One region of the Martelella lutilitoris genome, then DNA from elsewhere that is predicted to be linked to it. Evidence: predicted binding sites of a transcription regulator. Region 1 holds the regulator's gene; the other holds the start of a gene.
What was found. Region 1 encodes PhoB, which activates phosphate uptake and scavenging genes when phosphate is short. Its sites were predicted from a motif close to TGTCATNNANCTGTCAT; they were not measured.

Region 1 (7,304 bases):
GCTTGCCAATCTTCCGGGCATCATCGCCTTTCCGGCGCTTCTGGCCGATGGCGCCTTCATGCGCTCGGCACGCGCCGTGGCAGCCGCCCGCGGCCTTGCCTTCCGCGTTGCCGGCGCCTTCCGCGGCCGCGCCCTTTCCGGCAGGATGGACCCCACAGGTGCGCTCTCTCGGGCGGAGCGCGATGCCTGGCAGGATAATCTCGGCAAATGGGAAGCGCTGCGGAGGAAGGGGCGGATCGCCTATCACGTCGCCCGCAACCCGCGTGAAGTCTCCGCCGCGCTGCAAGACCTTTCGCTTCTGTGCGACACGCCCGAAAATGCCAGCCGCTTTTCGGCCTTCGTCCCGGTGGCCAGGCTTCTGTCGGAGAACGACCGGCTCAGAATCCATGCGCTCTATCTCGAAGACCAGTTGATTGCGGCCGCCATACAGCCGGTGCATATGGGCGCGGCATGGGTCTGGAAAATGCTGGTGCGGCCGGACATGGAGGCGCTGGCGCTGGGCGAACAGTTGATGATGCGGTTGACCGAGTTCAATCTCGGTGATGCCAATATCGCCGTCACCCGGGTTACGCCTGGCGCCGGCCCTTTTCTCGCCGAACGATTCTGGCCAGGAGAAGACGGCTATGCCAGCCTGCTCGTGGCGCTGCGCCCGGGCATGGAGCGCGCCCTCGACAGCGTTGCCGCGACATACGAGGACGCTGACGCATAAAACGCCAGTCTCTAGATCGTTTCCGCATTTCCTGGAAACGCGGAAATGATCTATCTATTTGTTTCAACGCATCTTCTTTGACGTCAGATGTTTCCATCTGACCGCGAAAAGCTCTATGGCGCAGACCTGCGGCTGATGCTTCAAGAGCAGGATTTCAGCCGCGATTCCTCTGGCCGGTTCATCAGCGCGAAAATGTCGATATCCTGAAGCAGAGGGTGGAAACCCTCCTCCGTTCCGGCTTCGATCAGGACGTCGAGCGGCACGGCCGGCGCGATCATCGGCCCGTTCCAGCAGGCCGCGTCGAGATCGACCGAAAAGCCCGGCTTGGCCCCGCCGGTCTCGCGGGCTGCGGCCATCTCCTGCTGCTGGTCCCTGAGCGCCAATGCATCGGTCGGCGACAGACGCAGCACGGTCAGCTTCTGGCCGGGCTTGCGGAATTCTGCCACCGCCGCAGCCTCCTGCCCGGCATCCGCCGCCACAAGCGTGTAGTCCCGGCTGATCTCGCCGGAACCGGATTTCTGGTAAACGGTCAGAACGATCTCATTCTTCGGCAGCCGCAGCTCTTCGGGCGCCAGCACCGCAATCCTGAGGGATGCCGGATTGGCCGCGATCGGCGACGGGATCGTCGGTTTGGCGCCCGGCAGGAAATTCAAGGAGCAGGCGGAAAGAAGAACAAGACCGGAAGCAACCATGAGTTTTTTGAAATCGGGCATACTGGGCGTCACAAATATGGTTAATAATCATTCATACTATCGGCGATAGCTTAAAGCCGAGTAAAGAGACGAGCGGCCCGTTCCATGCCCGTCATTCCCCGGAGGAGCTCTCGCTACAGGCCGCCAGCCGGCCCTTTCCGGCAATCGGGCAACCGTTCGCGGCCATGGCTTTCCAGCAGCCTGCCGATTTTCGCGTCCCTCATCAGGTCGATGGGCGGCTGATCGGGTTCGAGGGTGAGCGCGACATCGACGGTCATGCCGGAAAGATCCGCGCCGCCCTCGACACAATGCGCCGTGAAAGACACCGAGAGCGCGCCCTTGCCGTCGATGCCCTCCTGCTTGTCACGCCGGATCCGGGCAAGAAGCTCCGCCATGCGCACCGCATCCTCCGGCGCGAGCACGAGATCAACCGTATCCCGCGCGCCGCCGGCCAACCGGTCCGCCGCGGCCGCGGCCGGCGTCCGGCGCGACACCCTCAGTCCCGCCTCTTCCTCCAGACGTTCCTGGCCCGGTACGTCCCAGCGCAGGGCAAGCGCCAGATCATTGTCGTCGACCGGCAGCGCCGCCGGCTTGGTCACTTCGATCACCAGCGTGGCCAGATCGGCGTCAAGCGGCGAAACGGCCTCGAGCGCGGCCGGCGCGACGCCGCCAATTGTCGAACAGGCCGCCGACACCAGCAGGCCGACGAAGCAACAGGCGCGAACAAGAAAGGATCGGAACATAATCTTTCCTCGATTGACATCAATTTCTTATTGTTTTACGATAATTTTATCTCGTAACACAAGAGGCATTCCTATGAAATCGAACAATGCGGTCGCGCTTTCCAGATTATGCGGCCAGATGAAGCTCCTGACGCGGATCATTCAGGCCGGTCTTGCGGCGGGCCTCGCCTATGCGGCCTGGGCGGCCTTTGTGCGGCCGGACCGGGTCTCGACCTGGCTTGCCGATGCGCTCGACATTGCCGTCGCCGTGACGCTGACGCCGGCAACGGGGCTGGCGCTTTTCACGCTCTTCGCGCTCTTGGCGGGGCTGCTTTTCTACGGACTGCAGACCGTCTGGTCGCTGTTCGACAGGCTCCAGCATGACAGTCCGTTTTCCCATGAGGTCGCGGCGCTTCTGCGCCGTGCGGGCCTGATCGCGCTGGCCGGGGCCGTTGCCGGCGTTGTCCTGCATCCCGTGGCAACGCTTCTGGCGACGATCGCCAACCCGCCCGGCAGCCGGGCGCTGGCGATCGGGCTCGGCAGCGATCAACTGATGCTGTTCCTGCTCGCAGGGCTGCTGTTCGTGATGGGTCACGTGATGGTGCTCGCCACCGCGATCAACGACGACTATCAGCGTTTCGTCTGACCCATGCCGATCATTGTCAATCTCGATGTCATGCTCGCCCGCCGCAAGATGCGGGCGAAGGTCCTCGCCGAACATGTCGGCATTACCGAGCAGAACATTTCGCTGCTGCGCTCGGGCAAGGTCAAGGGCGTGCGGTTTGAGACGCTGGAGAAAATCTGCGAGGCGCTCGACTGCCAGCCGGGCGACATCCTCGAGTATCAGCCGGAGGACACCGGCTGATCACCTTTCGCCAACAAAGCGGGAAACGAGACGTCAGAGCCCGATTTCATGCGCGTAGGGCGGATTTGCGCCGGCGCGGGAGACGGTGACGGCGGCGGCCCTGGCGCCGAGCGCCAGCGCCTCGGCGATCGCCTCGGGCGCAAGCGTGCGGATCTGCTCCTTGGTCAGGAGACCGGCGATATCAAGCGAGGCCAGAATACCGGCATCGAACGTGTCACCCGCCCCGACGGTATCGACCACCGCGACCTTCTCGCTCGGCACCGCGACCTTGTGCTCTCCGGTGTAACCGATCGCGCCGTCCGCGCCGCAGGTGATCACGACAAGGCTCGCCCCGGCCGCAATCCAGTGACGCGCCTTGTCGTCAAGCGAGCCCTCAAGGTCGAACCAGTCGAGATCCTCGTCGGAGAACTTGACGATATCCGACTTTGCCGCCATCCGTTCGATCCGCGCCCGGTGGCTGTCGGGATCGGTGATGAAGGTCGGGCGGATATTGGGGTCGAGCGAGATCACGCGCTTGTCCGCTTCGCGCATCAGGAGCGCCTCATAGGTGGAGCCGCAGGGCTCGGGGATGAGGCTGATCGCGCCGAAGTGCATCGCCGAACAATCAGCGCCGATCTCGGGCAGATCGTCCTCGGTGATCATCCGCCCCGCCGTGTTCTCGTCGTAGAAAGCGTAACTTGCCGAGCCGTTGACCAGCTTGACGAAGGCGAGCGTCGTCGGGCGGTCGGAAATGGCGACATAACTGTGATCGACCTTCGACGCATCAAGCTTTTCGCGGATGATATCGCCCATCAGGTCGGACGAAATGCCGGAGAAAAAGCCCGTCTTGCGTCCGAGCCGCGCAAGCGCGACCGCCGTGTTGCAGACCGCGCCGCCCGCGTAAGGGGCAAAGGCAGGCTCGCCCCTGTCCGTCTCGCGCGGCAGCATGTCGATCAGGGCTTCCCCGCAGCATAAAATCATTCATCTTCTCCCAATTTCTGTAAGGCGTCCGTGCGCCGGGTCGCGGCAGTTCGCCCGCCAACCGAGGCGGGCGTCCCCTCCCCTCAGACGATCAGTTCCTCAAGCCCGCCGCGCGCCCGCGACCAGTCCATCGGATGGTCGAGGAAGGCGCCGACGGCATCGAGGGTCGCCTGATCGGCGAGCCCGTCCTTGCGCGCCACAGCAAGCACGTCCTTCCAGGTGGCGATATAATGAAGGGCAACGCCGCCTTCGCGGAAACGTCTCTCCGCCTCGCCGAAAATCCCATAATAGAACAATGCCATGCCGTGTTCCACCACGCCGCCGGCTGCGCGGATGGCATTGATGAAGTTGAACATGGAACCGCCGGCCGTCGTCAGGTCCTCGATCACCAGAACCCGTGCGCCCTTCGGCAGGTGGCCTTCGATCTGCGCGTTCTTGCCGTAGCCCTTCGGCTTCTTGCGCACATAGATCATCGGCAGTTCCAGCCGGTCGGCCAGGAAGGCGGCGAAGGGAATGCCGGCCGTCTCGCCGCCCGCCACGCAATCGAATTTCTCGAAGCCCGCATCGGCAAGCACCCGGGCGGCGGCAAAGTCCATCAGCGTGGAGCGGATGCGCGGATAGGAAATCAGCTGCCGGCAGTCGATATAGACGGGGCTGACCAGGCCGGAGGCAAGCTTGTAGGGCTCGTCCGGCGAAAAGTGAACGGCGCCGATTTCCCACAGCATGCGCGCCATCAGATCGCCCATCACCGCGGGCTCCGCGAAACTTGCTCTGCTCATCTCAACAATCCTCTTGTGCTGCGGCTTTTCGGGATGCGGGGAGGCGGCATCCCTGAAAAGCCCTCTTGCCGGCGCGAAACTCCGCTGACGGCCGCCCGATGTCCAATTGGACAATCGGGCGTGAAAAATCAATCGCCGCAGGGCTGTTTCAACAGAGCCGAACGGCTGACCGGGACAGCATAGCGCAACCGGTTACGCCCGCAATGACGGATATTAAATCGTTTAGAAAATCTTTTCGGCTGTTTCGTTGACGCAGCTAGACTTCCATCGAATAGCCCGCGCCGCGCACGGTGCGGATCACATCCGGCATTTGCGAGAAATTGAGCGCCTTCCTCAGTCGACCGACATGCACGTCGACGGTACGCTCGTCCACATAGATGTCATGGCCCCATACGCCGTCGAGCAGTTGCGCGCGTGAAAACACCCGGCCGGGCGATGTCATCAGGAATTCGAGAAGCCTGAACTCGGTCGGGCCGAGGCGGACTTCGCGCGCCTTGCGGTGCACCCGGTGGGTCTCGCGGTCAAGTTCGATATCGCCGCATTTCAGCACGCTGGAGAGCACTTCCGGGCGCGCGCGCCTCAAGATGGCCTTCACCCGCGCCATCAGCTCCGGAGTGGAGAACGGCTTGACGACATAATCATCGGCGCCGATCGCCAGGCCCCGCACCCGCTCGCTCTCCTCGCCGCGCGCCGTCAGCATGATGATCGGCAGGCGTTCGGTCTCCGGCCGCATTCTCAGGCGGCGGCAAAGCTCGATGCCGGAAACGCCGGGCAGCATCCAGTCGAGCAGAAGCAGGTCGGGCACCCGCTCCTGTAGCCGGATTTCGGCCTCGTCGCCGCGCATGATGGTTTCGACCTCATACCCCTCGGATTCGAGATTGTAACGCAGCAGAACGCTGAGCGCTTCCTCGTCTTCAACAACTGCGATTTTCGGAACCATAGGACGTATGTCTCCCTTGTCTCAAACGGCTTCTAAAGATCATCGGAACCGACGGCCGGGGAATTGTCGTCCTTCGGACGCTCTCCCTGCGGCTGGGAGCCGGTGGCGATGTAGTAGATCATTTCTGCGATATTGGTGGCGTGGTCGCCGATGCGCTCGATATTCTTGGCGCAGAACAGAAGATGGGTGCACGAGGTGATGTTGCGCGGATCCTCCATCATGTAGGTCAGGAGCTCGCGAAACAGCGAGGTGTAGATCGCGTCGATCTCGTCGTCGCGCTCGCGGATGGAGCTCGCCTTGTCGGCCTGGCGCGATGTGTAGGCGTCGAGCACTTCCTTCAATTGCAGGAGCGCCAGTTCCGACAGATGCTCAATGCCGTGGGCAAGTTTGCGCGGCACCCCGGAGCCCTGCACCGAGATCACGCGTTTGGCGGTGTTCTTGGCCATGTCGCCGACGCGCTCGAGATCGGAGGCGATACGGATAGCGCCCATGATTTCGCGCAGGTCCGCTGCCACCGGCTGGCGCCTTGCGATGATGACGACCGCCTTTTCGCCGATCTCGCGCTCCGCCTCGTCCAGCACAAGATCGTCCTTGATCACCTTTTCGGCAAGCTCGGTATCGGTGTTGACGAGTGCCGAAACCGACTCGCTTACCATCTCCTCCGCCAGGCCGCCCATTTCGGAAATGCGGCGCTGGAGATATTTCAGCTCGTCATCGAATGCCGTCAGAATATGCGAGGGAGCCATGTCTGTTCCTTCCTTGGCGTGAGCGTGCGGCAACCGCCCCTCAGCCGAAACGTCCCATGATGTAATCCTGGGTGCGTTGGTCCGCGGGATTGGTGAAAATTGTGTCGGTGTCATTCTCCTCGACCATATGGCCGAGATGGAACATGGCCGTGCGTTCGGAAACGCGCGCGGCCTGCTGCATGGAATGGGTCACCATCACGATCGTGTAGTTCTCTTTCAGCTCCGAGATCAATTCCTCGACGCGTGCGGTCGCGATCGGATCGAGCGCCGAGCAGGGCTCATCCATGAGGATCACCTCGGGATTGACGGCAATGGCGCGGGCGATGCACAGCCGCTGCTGCTGGCCGCCGGAAAGGCTGGTGCCCGGCTCGTGAAGCCGGTCCTTCACCTCGTTGAACAGGCCCGCCTTGATCAGGCTGGTCTCGACGATCTGGTCGAATTCGCCGCGATGGCGGGCCAGCCCGTGGATGCGCGGCCCGTAGGCGACATTCTCGTAGATCGACTTCGGGAAAGGATTGGGGTTCTGGAACACCATGCCGACGCGCGCCCTGAGCTCCACCACATCGATCCCCGAGGCGTAGATGTCCTCCCCGTCAAGCGTGATCGTACCGGTGACGCGGCAATTGTCGATCGTGTCGTTCATGCGGTTGAGCGTGCGCAGGAAGGTCGACTTGCCGCAGCCCGACGGACCGATCAGCGCGGTGACCGCGTTTTCGCGGATATTCAGGCTGACATCGAACAGCGCGCGCTTCTGTCCGTAATAGACGGATACCGCCTGGCCGGCCATCTTGTAGGTCATGTTGCTCATTGTCTGTTTCCAAGTCTTTTCGCGTTCGCCATGGCCTATCTGCGTCGCTCGAAACGGCGCCTCAGGATGACGGCCGTGATGTT
Region 2 (7,304 bases), 1.5 Mb from region 1:
ATTGGCGGGCAGCGAGACCAGCGCTCGAGGGACTGGTCTGATTTGGTTGTGGCCGATTAGGTTGTTGGCCATCTCTACGACGCAAGTCGGGCAACGGCGACAATCATCTAGCCCAAGATCATCCGCGTCGGAATTTGCAACGAGCCATTCGCGAATACCGTCTGGATGAGCATGCTTGAAGCTGTAGATCGACTGGTCATCGTCGCCGACAATGCAGACGTGAGCCTCATCAGAAAGAAGCTCGATGACCGATTGTTCCGCACGGTTGAGGTCCTGATACTCATCAACTAATATGTGCTGGAACTCCGTGCGCTCCTGCGCTGCCGGGTTGTTTCGGAGGTACTGATATAACTGAGGGATCACCTCGCCGATTAGCATAGCGCGATGAAAGTGGAGCCAATTTAGTAGGTCCTGTTGAAATGCCGCGTCTGCAGGATCGAGGACATATCCCGGCTGCTCATGTTGTAGTCGAGCCCAAGCCGCCTCATACGCTTGCTTGAACTTCTTTACCGTCTTTTTTCCTCCATGTGCGCCCATCAAGTCGCAAATGAGCGGTTCCAGTTCAAAGTCGTTGAGTGGCCGTGGCACTCTGCCAGTTGCGCCTAGCACGTGATTTCGCATCAGCATCCGCATGGCAAGACTATGGAGTGTAACGCCCGTCAATCTGTCGCTACCTACCACGTCCATACTGATTAACTCACGATGGAGGTCTTCTGCGGCGACACGAGTAAACGTAACCGGCAGGATTGACGCTGGCGGGATTCCTTGTTCCAAGAGCCGTGCCACCCGACGTTTCATCGCGAACGATTTACCCGTGCCGGGACCTGCCACAACGCGCACACGGAGATTATTTGACGCTGCAATTTGATAGGCAGGACTTCCTAGTGCTAACCCCTCAGACCAAGCCATTTCACCCCCCCCAAAAAAAAAGATTCTTGTGCACACATTGACTGCAACGGTTAGTCGGTCAAAGGCCCCACGCCATGTGTAGCATAAAACTGCGCGAGATACTTTTTGAACTTTTCACCGGCCATTCCAAGCTTCTCACGGATTGGTGCCAATTCAGCGTAAAGATCACGATCGATCGCTTCAAATATATCACCGTCATTGTGAAGTTCCGCTATCATCTTGTCGCGGCCGGCGCGATTGCTGAACTCGACTGCCCTTTCCCTAAAGTAGTGATGGCCCAGAAAATCCCTGCGCTTCTTAGCGTCCCTAAGCCTTTCTTTTAGGATATCACTGAGCTCGGGCAATGCCGAAACGCGCTTGATGAGATTGCCTAATGTCTGTGCGTGTTGGTTCTGCATAAACCGATCGAATTCAGCTTCGTACTGTGTCCGATCAAAGGATTTTCCCCGATCAGCCGAATATTGATCGTGGACGCGGCACAGGAAATTAATCTGCATGAGAGCAATCGCTAGTCCCGTTTCTAACACGCCCGCTTCGTAATATTCCCGACCGAAATAGGCGAATACTTCTTTGACATGCTCCCCTTCGTCATACGCCATATCCTTCCGATCCTTGTATTGACGCAACTCAATGAATAGCAGTTTTTCTACTATAGACGCTTCGAGTCCGCCAGTCCGCAACCGGCCCCAACTTGGTCGTGCATAGAATCTGCCGCAAAAGATCGCTGCCCGCCCTTCGTACGTCTTTCTGCCAGACGAGAACGGTGACTCCTCTTTGCGCCTTCCGTGTAACAAGACCGACGATGACACCGAGTCGGAATCGGGAGACAAAACAAAGGCCAGCCCTCAGGCCGGCCTCTGCTATTCCGCTTTGCCAAAAAATCAAACGATCACAGAACCACCCGATAAAGCGCAAAGCCGTTCTCGCCGTCGCCGGCGGTTTCGATTTTGGCGCCCTTCACGTCGTCGATATAGGCCTTGGCGCGCGGGCCGGTTTCGAAGGTGGCGGTGGTGCCGGGCATGGGGGCGAAGGTCCAGTTGAAGTCGGCGGACGGATTGATCGTGCCCTGATCGACGATGTAGCGGACGATGACGTCGCGGTTGGTGTCCGGGCCGACGAAGACGATGACGTCGCCATTGATGTCCGGGAAATTGCCGCCGCCGCCGGCGCGGTAATTATTGGTGGCGACGATGAATTTCTGCTCCGGATCGATCGGCTTGCCGTCAAAGGAAAGGTCGATGATGCGGTGGCTGTCGGGATTGGCGAGGCTGCCGTCCTTGGCGTAGCGCGCCGGCTTCGCGATGTCGATCTTGTAGGAAACGCCATCGATGATGTCGAAATTGTAGGACGGGAAATCCGGGTTCAGCAGGGCGGCATCCGTGGCGCCCGGTTCCACCTGGTTGAACATGCCCGCCGACATTTCCAGCCACTCGCGCACCTGCGCGCCATTGATCAGCACGGCGCGGGTGGTGTTCGGGTAGAGGTAGAGGTCGGCGACGTTCTTGATGGCGATGTCGCCCGCCGGCACTTCCGTATAATAGTCCGGACCGCCGCGACCGCCGGCCTTGAAGGGCGCTGCCGCGGACAGGACGGGGAAGTCCTTGTATTCGCTGTCCTTCAGCATCTCCTTCGTATACCACGTCTGCGCCCTGGAGACGATCTGGACGGAGGGATCATCGGCAACGAGCGCGAAATAGGACTGCAGCGGCGCCGAGGTCTTGCCGACGGGCGTGCGGACATATTCGAGCGTCGCCTCGTGATCGGCCTTGGCGGCGGCGACGACGGCGGTGTCGGAGGCGACATCGGCGACGACCTTGCGGTCCTCGGTGCGGTGATAGATCGGCCGCGCCTCGGTGGTGAAGTCGACGATCTTCCAGCTATTGCCGTCCTTTTCCAGAAGCAGGTCGATCAGGCCCATATGCGAACCCCAGAAGCCGGCCATGGCGGCGGGCTTGCCCTGCAGCGTGCCCTTTTGAGGGTCGACGCCGGCAATGCCCTGAAAATCGGTCGGGCCGGGGAAGACCAGATGCTGGTGGCCGGTGAAGACCGCATCGATACCGTCAACGCCGGCAAGATAGAGCGAGGCGTTTTCCATCAGTTCGGAAGGGCCGGTTCCGTCGATGCCGGAATGGGAAAGCGCGATGACGATATCCGCTCCCTCTTCCTTCATCACCGGTATCCAGGCTTGGGCCGCTTCGACGATGTCGCGGGTATTGGCCTTGCCGGAAAGGTTCTTCTCGTCCCAAACCATGATCTGCGGCGGCACGAAGCCGATGAAGCCGATTTTCACCGGGCTTGTGTTGCCGGCGCCGTCGGTGATCATCTTCTCCTTGATCAGAAAGGGCTTGAACATCAGGTCGTCATTGCGCGGGTCGCTGGCAAGCTGCCCCTTGGTCAGATTGGCGCAGACGAAGGGGAAGTTCGCGCCGCCGACGACCTTGAACATGAAGTCGAGGCCGTAGTTGAACTCGTGATTGCCGAGCGTGCCGACATCATAGCCAAGCACGTTCATCGCCTTGATCACCGGATGGACGTCGCCCTCGTTCATGCCCCGCTCATAGGCGATATAGTCGCCCATCGGGTTGCCCTGGAGGAAGTCGCCATTGTCGATCAGCATGGAATTGGCCGATTCGGCGCGGATCGCATCGATGATCGAGGCGGTGCGCGCCAGTCCCATCGTGTCGTTGGGCCTGTCGGCATAGTAGTCGTAGGGAAACACGTTGACGTGGATGTCCGTGGTTTCCATCAGCCGAAGATGCGCCTGGTTTTCTGCCGCATTGGCGGCGAAAGGGTGGAGCGCGATCAGCGCGGAGGCGGCCGTCATGCCCTTCAGAAGGGCGCGGCGCGAGATCGATGGCAAGAGAAGGGTCGTGGACATGAGAGCTCCGGGGTTCATCGCTTGCGCGGAAATTTATGGAACGCCATCATCGCTTCGCACCGTCATGTGACAGGCGGTTGACATCCGGCGGGATTAAGCACCAACCTTGGGTCGATTTTGAAACGATCATGGTACGCTATGTGGAGGGCGTGCCGGCCGTCAATACGGGAGGGAAGTTTGGTAACCAGTTTCACGATCCGAAATGCGGCCCGCGAGGATGTGCCGGACATGGTGCGGCTGATCAATATCGCCGGTCATCGCCTGCCGCTGTGGTGCTGGGGCCAGCTTGAGGGCGGGCGGGACGATCCGTGGCAGGTCGGCCGCACGCTTGCCGCGCGGGATGAAGGGGCGATTTCCTGGACCAATGGCACGGTCGCCACGCTCGGTTCGGACGTCGCCGCGCTGATGCTTGCCTACCCGCTCGAGGGCCAGGCGCCGGGCTATGGCTGCGAGATCGATCATCCCGTGGTGACGCCGCTCCGCGATCTGAAACGTCAGGCCGAGGGCACCTTCCACATTCATGTTCTGGCGGCCTATGCGGAATATCGGGGGCGCGGACTCGGCTCCTTTCTCCTCGACAAGGCGGATCGTATCTCTGGAGACAGCGATATCAGCCTGATCGTCTCGGATGCCAACGCGCCTGCCAGGCGGTTCTATGAACGCCTCGGTTTTGAGGAAAGGGCGCGGCAGGCCCTGGTGACGGCGCCCGACTGGCATGCCGACGGTGACGACTGGCTGCTGATGATCAAGAAGCCGTTGGCGCGGTGAACGCCTCGTCGACATCGACGTTGAGACGTTCGATGATGGGACGGAGCGCGAATGAGGAATTGATCTGCACCACATGGGGCAGCGCCGAGAGCCAGTCGCGGTGGATGCGCTCGTAATCCTTCAGGTCCTTTGCCGCCACGCGCAGGATATAGTCGTACTGGCCCGAGACCATGTAGCAGACAATGATGTTCGGGCAGCGCCTGACGGCCTCCTCGAATTCGGCAAGCGTGCGGGCGAACTGGCCGGAAAGCGAGATATGGACCAGCGCCGTCATCTTGTATCCAAGCGCATCGGGGGAGATCCTGGCGGTATAGCCCGCGATCACGCCGCTTTTTTCCAGAAGATCAAGCCGCCGCGAACAGGCCGAGGGCGACAGGCCCACGGTCTCGGCCAGCTCGGCATTGGTGATGCGGCCATTGTTCTGAAGCGTCTTCAGGATCGCACGATCGATATCATCCAGGTCCAATTTTCGAACTCCCTGCGAATTTTGTTGTTCTTGTTCGAATAATAGTCTGATTTGGCGGTGAGACAAGCCGTTATCCGCAAGGAAATCCTACTCAGGCCGGATTGCCCGGAACCTGCGGCCGGCAGGCTTTCCGCTGGTGGTCTTGATCTGATCGGCTAAAAATATGTTTTCGATATAACGAAATTCTTGCGGTTTTGCGACTCCGATCTATATTTAGATATATCGAAATAATATCGGAAAGGGTTCCCTCATGCATTCTCATTTTCATCAGCACGGCCACGCCATGCGCTTTGCCATGGGGCGCGGGCCCGACCACGGAGCGGGACGCGGGGGCCGCGGCGGCGGTCACGGTTTCGGCGGGGAGGATGGCGGCGGCCGGATCGGCCGATTTCTCGGCCAGGGTCGCATCCGCTTTCTCGTGCTGCAGCTGATCGCCGACGAACCGCGTCACGGCTACGATATCATCAAGGCGATCGAGGAACTGAGCGGGGGCTTCTATTCGCCGAGCCCCGGCGTGATCTATCCGACGCTCTCCTTTCTCGAGGACGGCGGCTATGTCGCGGTCTCGGCCGACGGCAACAAGAAGTCCTATGCGATCACGGAAGCAGGCCGGGCCTATCTCGAAGCTGAAGCGCCGGAAGCCGAAATGGCGGTGAAGGCGCTGAAGGCGGTCGCTGAACGCCTTGGCGCACGCGAGCGCAAACGCGAGCGCGCCCGCGGCGGCGACAACCTGCCGCGCAGCGTCGAGGCGGCCTTCCTGAACCTGCGCGAGGTGATTGACCGGCGCCTTGAACGCGATGCCGGCGCCGCGAGCGCGATTGTCGCGGAACTTCTGGCGATGGCCGAGCGTATCGAGGACGCCGGCACGGCGATGCCATCGGACGAAACGCCCGACGCGTAAAAACAATATCCACCCGCTGCGGTCTCACTCTCGCGGCGGGTGGCTTGTATTGGTTCAGAGCTTCCTGGCGAAGGCGAGCAGTTCGGCATCCGAAAGCGGGGTGATCTCGCTTTCGTACGTGGCGACCGGGGAGAAGCCGAACTGCTGGTAAAGCTGCAGGGCGCGCGGATGGTCGAGGCTGTTGGTTGCGGTGATGATCTTTTCCGGCTTGTCGGCCCACATCGCCTTCAGCCCTTGCAGCAGGAACCACTTGCCGACGCCGAGGCCGAGCGCGCGCTCGAACAGGCCGAAATGAACGAGTTCCGTAACCCCGTCATCCTGCTGCTGATATTCGTAGAAACCGGCAGGCGCGCCCTCGAGATAGAAGACCGTGATCGTGGTGCGCTGATTGTGGATGTTGGCCGAAAGCTCGTCGTCGTCCATCCGCACCCGGTCCACCCATTCCCAGCGCGTGCCGACCTGGCGATACAGGAAGCGGTAGAAGGGAAGCGGAATTTCCGGCACACGCATCAGCGCGATATGCAGGTTGGAGGGCGCGATCATATGCGTTTTCGGCGGGGCCGTCATCTCCAGCTCCGTGACATGGATCCGGATCGGCTTCTGCGCCTTGCTCTTGCTCATGCCTTATGCCTTTCCGGTAACAATGGCGGTGTCGTCGCGACCACCCCATTCCGACCAGGAGCCGTCATAGAGACTGTTGTCCTCGTGGCCGAGGCTTTCAAGCGCCAGCGTGATGATCGCCGCCGTCACGCCGGAGCCGCAACTGGTCACCACCGGGCGATCAAGATCGATCCCGGCATCATCGAAAAGCGCCTTCAACTCGTCATTGGCGAGAAACCGGCCGTCCTTCGAAAAGGCGGCGGCGGGCAGGTTTTTCGCGCCGGGCATATGGCCCGCGCGCATGCCCGGCCGGGGTTCGGGGTCTTCGGCGGCAAACCGGCCGGGGCCGCGCGCATCGGCGATCTGGCGGCTGCCGGAAGCGACGATATCGCGCATTGCGGAAAACGACGTGATCCTTTCGGCGGCAAGGCGCGGCGTGAAGGTCGCTGGCTGCGGCTCCGGCAGTCCGGTTTCGACCGGGTGACCTTTCGCCTTCCAGCCATCAAAGCCGCCGTTCAGCACATAGACGTCGCTTGCGCCCATGACCCGCAGCAGCCACCACAGGCGCGGCGCGGAGAAGAAGCCGGGCCCGTCATAGACGACGACGGTATGGCGTTCGCTGATGCCGCGCTTTCCCATTTCGGCGGCGAAGAATTCCGGCGCGGGCAGGGAGTGCGGCAGGCCCGTCGTGGTGTCAGCGATTTCGTCGTGATCGAAGAAGACGGCGCCGGGAATATGACCCTCGGCGTATTCGGCCTTGCCGTCGCGGTTGTGGGCGGGCA

Region 2: JET14_RS10915 (bifunctional 2',3'-cyclic-nucleotide 2'-phosphodiesterase/3'-nucleotidase) is a predicted target of PhoB. The motif match lies at 3,854-3,870, and genes of this name have one in related genera.

What each region holds. Positions count from the first base shown of each region.
Region 1 covers NZ_CP066786.1:3,761,151-3,768,454, forward strand. Annotated here, with positions in the region: gene JET14_RS17885 (GNAT family N-acetyltransferase) at 1-709, shown strand, start outside; gene JET14_RS17890 (hypothetical protein) at 850-1,422, opposite strand; gene JET14_RS17895 (hypothetical protein) at 1,536-2,144, opposite strand; gene JET14_RS17900 (DUF2975 domain-containing protein) at 2,218-2,769, shown strand; gene JET14_RS17905 (helix-turn-helix domain-containing protein) at 2,773-2,988, shown strand; gene JET14_RS17910 (carbohydrate kinase family protein) at 3,022-3,948, opposite strand; gene JET14_RS17915 (orotate phosphoribosyltransferase) at 4,032-4,727, opposite strand; gene phoB (phosphate regulon transcriptional regulator PhoB) at 4,984-5,667, opposite strand; gene phoU (phosphate signaling complex protein PhoU) at 5,700-6,413, opposite strand; gene pstB (phosphate ABC transporter ATP-binding protein PstB) at 6,454-7,221, opposite strand; gene pstA (phosphate ABC transporter permease PstA) at 7,257-7,304, opposite strand, start outside.
Region 2 covers NZ_CP066786.1:2,301,441-2,308,744, reverse strand. Annotated here, with positions in the region: gene JET14_RS10925 (UvrD-helicase domain-containing protein) at 1-909, opposite strand, end outside; gene JET14_RS10920 (hypothetical protein) at 960-1,508, opposite strand; gene JET14_RS10915 (bifunctional 2',3'-cyclic-nucleotide 2'-phosphodiesterase/3'-nucleotidase) at 1,799-3,787, opposite strand; gene JET14_RS10910 (GNAT family N-acetyltransferase) at 3,965-4,555, shown strand; gene JET14_RS10905 (Lrp/AsnC family transcriptional regulator) at 4,533-5,021, opposite strand; gene JET14_RS10900 (PadR family transcriptional regulator) at 5,272-5,922, shown strand; gene JET14_RS10895 (GNAT family N-acetyltransferase) at 5,977-6,543, opposite strand; gene sseA (3-mercaptopyruvate sulfurtransferase) at 6,547-7,304, opposite strand, start outside.